Regions from separate parts of the Flavobacterium sp. GNP002 genome, predicted to be linked through region 2. Evidence: riboswitches for the same ligand, from Rfam matches in the RefSeq annotation. Region 2 holds a riboswitch; the other holds the start of a gene.
What was found. Region 2 has a riboswitch for cobalamin ahead of metE (5-methyltetrahydropteroyltriglutamate--homocysteine S-methyltransferase). Riboswitches for the same ligand answer to the same signal wherever they lie in the genome.
Positions count from the first base shown of each region.

Region 1 (4,434 bases), 1.4 Mb from region 2:
CTGACTAATGATTTGGAACAAAATAAAATTGCAGCCACTATAATAGAATTCATCTCAGAGTTGAAATAAAATAACTTTAAATAAAAAAGAGGCTTTCAGTGATGAAAGCCTCTTTTTTTATTACAAATCAAAGAATCAAATCTTCCCCTACAAAAAACCCGTTCCAAATTAGGGAACGGGAATTAAGAGTAAAACTGAAATAATTTTTCTTTATTTTTAGAACAAGAAATTCAAACCTAATTTAAAATTTCTACCTCTTGTACTGTATCCTCTACTTTCGACAAAGTCTTTATCCAAAATATTATCAACTGCACCAAAAATATTCAATCTGTTTTTGATCAATTCATAACGAACATTAGCATTTACTAATTGGTAATCTTTCAAAATTTCTGATTTCAAAACAGGGTCATACGTTGGCGCTGGATAGATTGTATATTCTAAATATCTGTCAGACACAAATTGATATGCCACATTAAAAGCAAGTCGAGACGTTGCTTGCACATCTATAGCAGCATTGACTTTATGTTTAGGATTCAAGATACGAGATTGTCTTTCTAATTCTGTAAAAGTATAATTAGCATTGAATTTTACTTTATCATTAAAAGCATACGAAACCATTGTTTCAAGTCCTTTGGCTTTGTTTTTCCCATTTACATTAAAGTATTTGTAAGTCATCAAATCAAATCCTATTGCATCTTCCTCTTCTCTTTGAAAAGCAACTGCATTTAAGACCAATTTTTTATTTGCTAAACTTACTTCAAAACCTATTTCGGCTGTGGCATCTTTCTCCGGAGATAAATCTAAATCTCCATACGGAGAATACAATTGATACAAACTAGGTGTTACAAATGCAGTACTATACGAAGCCAATACTTTTAAAGACTCAGAAAAGCTATACGATGGATTTACGTTATACACTAAATTATTCCCGTATTTGCTATGCATGTTATAACGCGCACCAGCATTTACGTTTAATCCAAAACCAGAATTATAAACTGCCGTTACATAAGGATCAATCATATTGAATTTAGCCATCTCAGTTGTAATCGCATCATACTGGCTCACGTTTGACATTTCGTGAAACTGAAATTGAGCTCCAGTAACTACAAATAATTGAGATGAAATTTCATATTTATTAAAGGCATCAACATTGACACTTCTTGACTTTGCCTGGAATAAAGATCCGTAGCTAAAAATATCGCGATTAATTACATTGGCACCAGAATTAATTACAAATTCTCCTTTGTTGTATTTGTATTTTGGAGAAAAACCAACTCTAAATTGCTCTGAAAGACTGAAATTAGTAATGTCATCCGAAAATGAACCTGCATCAAAACCGCTTTTCATTCGGTCATAATTTGCAAAGAAATCCAAGGATAATTTTTTAGTTGGCGTAAAACCAATTTTAACTATAGAATTTAATCTTGAAAAATCATCGTTTTCAAATTGAGTATTCGAATTTAATGGTCTTGCTTCAGAAATTCCTGTAGTTTCAGTACTATTCAAGGATGCAAAATAATTTACTTTTTCGAAACCACCGTTTACAGCAAAACCCTGATTGTAATCCTGCACACTATAATTTGCTGATTTAGCAACCGTTTGTGTGCCCACATTTACGTATGCATTTCCTGCAATCGCTTTTTTACCTGCTTTTTTTAGTGTAATATTAATAACACCTGTCGCAGCTCCAGAACCGTATAAAGTACTTGAAGCGCCTTTCATAATCTCAATACTTTCAATTTGCTCCACTGGAAGCAATCTCAAATCATACGATAAGCTAATCCCAGAAGCATCTGTTACAGGAACGCCATCAATCAAAATTAAAACCTGATGATTTCTTCCTCCGCGAATGTAAAGTCCCAAATCTTTTCCATTACGGCTCTGATTTCCATTAATTTCAACACCTGCTACCGCACTTAAAATAGAAGCTACTGATTGCCCTGATTTTTTCTTCAAATCCTCAGCAGTAATTTTGACGATAACTTTTCCTGATTTTTCTTTTGGCAAAGCAAATTTTGAATCGGAAACAACAACCTCATCAAGTTGTTTTGGCTCTTGATCTTGTGCATACGTGTTCATTGCAAATAACAATGCAATCGCACTAAAGCGAATGAATTTTTTGTTCATTTTTAAAATGTAAAATTTAATAAATTGGGGAGAAAAGCATAGAATGACCCATACCCAAACCTTTTTTCCCGAAAGTTTGATACTCGATGTAATAGGCAGGTCTCCTGGCTTGCGTCTTGTTGTTTACCTTCCCATCTCGTCTTTAATGACGTGACAGTGGTTTTGTAGATAACAACAAGCTTGATAGCTTACAGTTGCGGGTACAGCTCAGGATTTAGGATTCTTGATTTAGAAATCTTGATTTAGGATTTAAACCCTGAAATCTGAAATCTAAAACTTGAAATCTTTCACCTGATTCCCTTTTAATGGGGTTTGAAAATAAACAAACCTCAACCTCAATACGGCGGCAAAGATAAAATTATATTAAGTTAATAACCTAAATAATTGCGGATTTTATAATTCAATTTTAATTACAGCTCCAAAATCTACTTTATTCTGAAAAGCGTCTTTTAGTGGCAATTCCGAAATTTTACATAAAAAACTACGTATCACTCCTGCATGTGCCACAATAATAACTGGTTTTGAATTGGTTTGCTGAAGTTCATTATGCATAAAATCAATTACTCGATTGTGTAAATCCGTAAATGATTCTCCATTCGGCACGCGAACATTTACAAAATCAGTCATCCAAGGCGTAAAGTCATCCGGTGGAATTACATCCCAATTTTTCATTTCCCAATCGCCAAAATTCATTTCCATTAAACGGGAATCTTCGTTTACAGCTGAAATTTCTGAATTGTCTTTGATGTAATTTGCCAAAAGAATACAGCGAAGTAAAGGACTGGAATACAGATTTGCATCTTGAGGCAATTGATTTAAAACAGACTGAAAAACAGCATCATAAGGCTTCTTGATTTCCACATCGGATTGTCCATAACAAATTCCTTTTTCGCAAACCGTTTCTGTGTGACGTACTAAATAAACTTCCATAATGCAATAACTGATATATAAAAAACCACTTCACAAACCTGTTGGGTTGCGCCCAAACAATCTCCGGTATACCCGTCAATCCATTTCTGAAAATAACGTGCTAAAAAGAATCGGGTCAGAAAAACAGGGATTAAAACCAACAGTATTTGCCACTGAAAATAGGACAAAATAACTAATGGAAGTAATCCAAAAAAGAAAGCTCCCACTACTTCTCTCCAAGAATAACTTTGTGCGATAGGTTTGCTTTTGCTGGAAGCGTCCTCACGAGAATATTCATGGGTAAAAACAATTGAAATTGCTGCTAATCGACTGATAGAATGCGCGGAAACAAAAAGCAACAGGATTATAAATTGTGGACTATAAATTATAAATTTAGGATTATCAGAAACATCAATTAATTGAGTTAACCCTTGAAATTTAAGCACTAACAACAGTACTAAACCAATTGCTCCATACGCACCAATGGCGCTATCTTTCATGATCATCAGTATTTTTTCTTTGGTCCAACCACCTCCAAAACCATCGCAAACATCAGCAAAACCATCTTCATGAAAAGCTCCGGTAACTAAAACGGAAGCAATCATAGAGAAGATTACAGCAATTTCAGGTGCTACTAAAAAATTAAAAACAGAGTATACACCAAACGCCACACTACCTACAATCCAACCAATTAATGGAAAATAACGGGACGCTTTATTTAAATAATCTGGATTATGATCGATGGTTGCAGGACATGGAATCCTTGTGTAAAACATTAATGCCGTAAAAAATATGTGTAGTTCTTTTTTCATTTTTTTTATTTTGGCTAAAGCCAATTTATCTATTTACTAACAAATTAAATTTAAAGTTCCCGGCTACTCACACCCGCGGATTCAAAACTGGCCATATCATTCAAGAATGCCACAGCCGACTCAATTATAGGAAAAGCAATCGCACAACCCGTGCCTTCACCCAACCTTAAATTGAGTTGCAACAGGGAACGAACTCCTAGATAATCTAATATTTTTTGGTGCCCTTGCTCCGCAGATGAATGGCAAAAAATAGCATTTTTAATAATGTATGGATTCTTTTTAAAGGCAATTAAAAAAGCAACACTACAGATAAAGCCGTCAACAAGAATCAACATATTGTCTTGTTTTGCCTGAAGCATCCCTCCTACCATTTGCATGATTTCAAAACCTCCAAAATAAGCTAACTTGCTGTCTAAATCATCTGAACCATCGTAATTAGCAATACATTTTTTAAGAATACTAATTTTTTTAATCAACTGTTCTTCATTTACACCAGTACCTTTCCCTACGCAATCCTGAATTGGTAATTCTAAAATAATACTCATCAAAACCGAAGCTGTAGCAGTGTTACCAATACCCATTTCGC
Region 1 covers NZ_JBTGUW010000001.1:2,242,473-2,246,906, reverse strand. The annotation lists gene ACXX80_RS09835 (N-acetylmuramoyl-L-alanine amidase) at 1-69, shown strand, start outside; gene ACXX80_RS09830 (TonB-dependent receptor plug domain-containing protein) at 217-2,127, opposite strand; cobalamin riboswitch at 2,205-2,481, opposite strand; gene cobC (alpha-ribazole phosphatase) at 2,521-3,057, opposite strand; gene ACXX80_RS09820 (adenosylcobinamide-GDP ribazoletransferase) at 3,042-3,848, opposite strand; gene cobT (nicotinate-nucleotide--dimethylbenzimidazole phosphoribosyltransferase) at 3,899-4,434, opposite strand, start outside.
Region 1: linked by a shared signal. The riboswitch ahead of ACXX80_RS09830 (TonB-dependent receptor plug domain-containing protein) and the one ahead of metE (5-methyltetrahydropteroyltriglutamate--homocysteine S-methyltransferase) in region 2 are both predicted to bind cobalamin.

Region 2 (4,434 bases):
CCCATTCTTCTTTACGTAAAGGTAATCCTTCTCGAATAGCAGGTTCATCAATTTGGATGATCTTAATTCCTGCATTTTCTAAATCAACAACTTCGTCTCTAATCGCCAATGCAATTTGAGTACAGGTTTCTGAACGCGGTTGATCGTTACGGACAAAGGACCATTGCAAAATAGTTACGGGGCCAGTTAGCATTCCTTTTACCCATTTTGGTGTAAGCGATTGTGCAAAAGCAGACCATTTTACAGTCATTGGATTTGGACGCGAAACATCGCCATAAATAACTGGGGGTTTCACACAACGGCTGCCGTAACTTTGTACCCAGCCATTTTTGGTAAACGTAAATCCATCGAGTTGCTCTCCAAAATATTCCACCATGTCATTGCGTTCAAATTCTCCATGAACCAAAACATCAATGCCAGTTTCTTCTTGAAAGCGAATTGTTTCTTCGGTTTCTTTTTGGAGTAAATCATCGTATTGCTGTTGATTTAATACGCCTTTTTTAAACTTTGCTCTCCAGCTGCGCACTTCGGCAGTTTGAGGGAAAGAACCAATAGTTGTCGTTGGAAACAAAGGAAGATTCAATACATCTATTTGTTTTTCTCTACGAATGGAAAATGGATTTTGTCTTTGGTCATCGCCGGTTGTAATGCTGGCAACACGATTTTTTACCGCATCGTTATGGATTAATTTTGATGTTTTTCGGTTTTCATTGGCAATCGTGTTTTCTTTAAAACGGATAGAATTACTGATATCTATTTCATTTGAAGCAAAATATTTAAGCAGTACTATTTCCTCTGTTTTTTGTTTGGCGAAAGCTAGCCATTGCTTAATTTCAGGAGTTAGTGTTGCGTTGTTGGTTTCTAATTCCAAATCACACGGCGAGTGAATAAGAGAGCACGATGGCGCAATTAGAATTCTGTTTTCGCCAAGTGTGTCTGTTGCTTTTTTGATAAGAGCTAAAGATTTTTTGAAATCATTTTTCCAGATATTTCTTCCATCTACAACACCAAGCGAAAGATTTACATTGGCTGATAATTGTCCTGATTCCAGAATGTCATCCAATTGAGAATGACAACGCACCAAGTCTAAATGCAACGTATGAACAGGTAAGGCGAGAACAGTGTCAAGATTTTCGCCAAAACAATCAAAATAATTAGCAAGAATCAATTTGATTTTAGGGAAACGTTTATTGATTTCGGTATACACATAAGTGATGGCACTTCTTTCTTTATCAGTTAGATTCAAAGCTAAAAATGGTTCGTCAAATTGAATCCACTCTACTTTTTCATTCTCCAGTTTTTGAAGAATTTCAAAATATACTGGAAGTAATTTTTCGATAAGATCAATTCTATGGAAACCTGTTTCCTTTTCTTTTCCAAGAAGTAAATAAGTAACGGGACCTATTAGAACTGGTTTTGTTGGGATTCCTAAGGCATTGGCTTCTTTGAACTCGTTGATTAATTTTTCGGAGAATAACTTGAATTCTTGATCTTTTGTGAATTCGGGTACGATATAATGGTAATTGGTGTCAAACCATTTTGTCATTTCCATAGCAACGACATCTTGTCCATCTTTTTGTGAACCTCTTGCCATGGCAAAATACAAATCGATAGTGGAGTTAGTTTTTGCTAATTCTTGATAGCGCTTTGGAATAACACCTAATGTGAGTGATAAATCCAGTACTTGATCGTAAAACGAAAAGTCGTTAGAGGGGATTAAATCGATTCCAGCCTCGACTTGTAATTGCCAGTTTTCCTTGCGGATAGTTGCGCCTACAGCCAAAAGTTCGTCTACTGAAATTTTTCCTGCCCAGTACGATTCACAGGCTTTTTTTAATTCTCTGTTGCTACCAATTCGCGGGTAGCCAAGATTGTTTGTTAGCATTTTGTTGCTTTTTAAATGATGAATAAATCAATTAAAAGCTCTTGATGCATTTCAGAATGCTCGTTAGAAATGAAAAGTAGAAAGGAGAATACGTTGCAAAAGAGAAATGCACAATAAGGCATAAATAGTCATGCTCATTGTGTTCAAAACGCACCATACCTGACTATTGCTTCAAATCGCGAAAGCATTGTCAATTCGATAAAAGGCAGGTCTCCTGACTTGTAACATTTTTATCATCCTTCCCATTTGCCATTGGCATACAGTGGATCTTTTTTCAGATAAAAACTTTTTGTGTTACTTACAGTTGCGCGACAGTTCGTGATTTACACACGATTCCCTATTAATCTACAGTTAAGTAAAACCCTTATCGGTTGATGAAGAAATAAATTAAGAACTTAAATTCGGTACAAAAGTAACACTAATCCTTTGAAGTTTTTTTCGATAGGTTTGTTAATTTGTTATTTTTAGGATATTGTATTAATAGGATGAGATACTTTATATTTTTCATATAAATAAAGCCATACCTGACTTTATTTCACTTGATAATGTGTCTATTTCTTCTATCTTTGGAAAGAAATTTTAAAAAGAAATCATGAACTGGGAACAACTTTTATCACTAAGACGACAAGGCGACAAAGGCAAAAGATTGCGTGTAGAACAAGACGACACCCGCTTGGGTTTTGAAGTTGATTATGACCGTATTATTTTCTCGTCCGCTTTTAGAAGTTTGCAGGATAAAACACAAGTTATTCCCTTGTCAAAAACTGATTTTGTGCATACTAGATTGACGCACAGTTTAGAAGTTTCGGTTGTTGGGCGTTCTTTAGGACGATTGGTAGGAAAAAAAATCATCGAAAAATATCCACATCTGAAAGAAGTTCATGGCTATCATATGAATGATTTTGGGGCTATAGTTGCTGCGGCATCTTTGGCGCACGATATTGGGAATCCACCTTTTGGACATTCCGGTGAAAAAGCAATTGGCGAATATTTCTCCATTGGAAAAGGGCAACAATACAAAGACCAGCTTACGTCAAAAGAATGGCAGGATTTAATTGATTTTGAAGGAAATGCGAATGGTTTTTCGGTACTGACGGCCAGTCGTCCCGGAATTGAAGGTGGACTTCGAATTTCGTATGCAACTCTAGGAGCTTTCATGAAATATCCAAAAGAAAGTTTACCTAAAAAACCAACAAAAGACATAGCCGATAAAAAATATGGTTTCTTTCAAACTGAAAAAAACTTTTTTCAAGACGTGGCTTCTGATATGGGTTTGATTCCAAATAAATCGGGAGACAATATTGGTTTCGAAAGGCATCCTTTGGCATATTTAGTCGAAGCTGCAGATGATATTTGTTATACCATTATTGATTTTGAAGACGGTATTAATTTAGGATTAGTTTCCGAAGATTTTGCGTTGGAATATTTGATAAAATTGGTGAAAGACAGCATTGATACTTCAAAATACAAGACTTTAGAAACCAAAGAAGACCGAATAAGTTATTTGCGTGCTTTGGCAATTGGTAGTTTGATCAATGATGCAGTGAAAGTTTTTATCGAAAATGAAGCATTAATTATGGATGGTAAATTCCCGTTTGCTATCATGGATAAAAGTAAGTACAAAGCACAGATGGATGATATTATCAAAATCAGTGTTAAAAACATTTATCAAAGCCGAGAAGTCATCGAGAAAGAAATTGTTGGTTATCAAATTATTCAAACTTTGTTGGATAAATTCATAACGGCTTTCAATAATAAATTCAACGGAACTGCTTCTAATTACGACTCTTTGATTCTGAAAATGTTGCCTGAGAAACACCATTTGGAAAAAGAGAATCTTTATGGAAGATTACTTCACATTTGTCATTATGTATCGCTTTTGACTGACGGGAATGCACTTGAATTGTTTGAAACTATTAATGGCAGAAAGAAGAATTAATTTTTAGAATATATATTCGATTCCAACACCAATGGCTTGTCGTACTTGTGTTTTTGGGCCTTCTGTTACTTGTATTCCTTCGATTTCTCTTTTAGATTTGATATCATCATCATAAATAACATGGGCTCCAATATTTGCTTTCACATATTGATTTACCACAAGCTCTACTAGAAAGTCGCAATCTACATCTATATTTCCAAAACGGTTTATGTAATCAGAATATAAGCTTAAACGATTTTCCAGATTAATGTTTTTGAAGATTTCTTTTTTGTATTTATTGGTAACTAAGAATCCAAGTTCCATTTTTGATCTTTCTCCTTCGGTAAGCAGATTTCCATCCAAGTCGTAGGTGGCTTTAGCAACTCCAAAAGCACCTTGATTTGCTAATTTTTGATCTAAAACTAAGGTAGTTTTAAATGTAAACGGAGAGATGTAAAATGTTCTTTTTTTATCCTTATCGATATTTTCAGCGCCTACACCCATAAATATATAGGCAGGTGCAAAGGGTTTTGAGATTGCTTTTTCAGTATTTGGATAGGCGTAACCGTTTGTGAATTGCGTATTAAAATTGAATTTAGCCGAATGATACCAATTTGAAAGAGTATCTCTT
Region 2 covers NZ_JBTGUW010000001.1:832,433-836,866, reverse strand. The annotation lists gene metE (5-methyltetrahydropteroyltriglutamate--homocysteine S-methyltransferase) at 1-1,885, opposite strand, end outside; cobalamin riboswitch at 2,073-2,266, opposite strand; gene ACXX80_RS03755 (deoxyguanosinetriphosphate triphosphohydrolase) at 2,478-3,824, shown strand; gene ACXX80_RS03750 (DUF3078 domain-containing protein) at 3,828-4,434, opposite strand, start outside.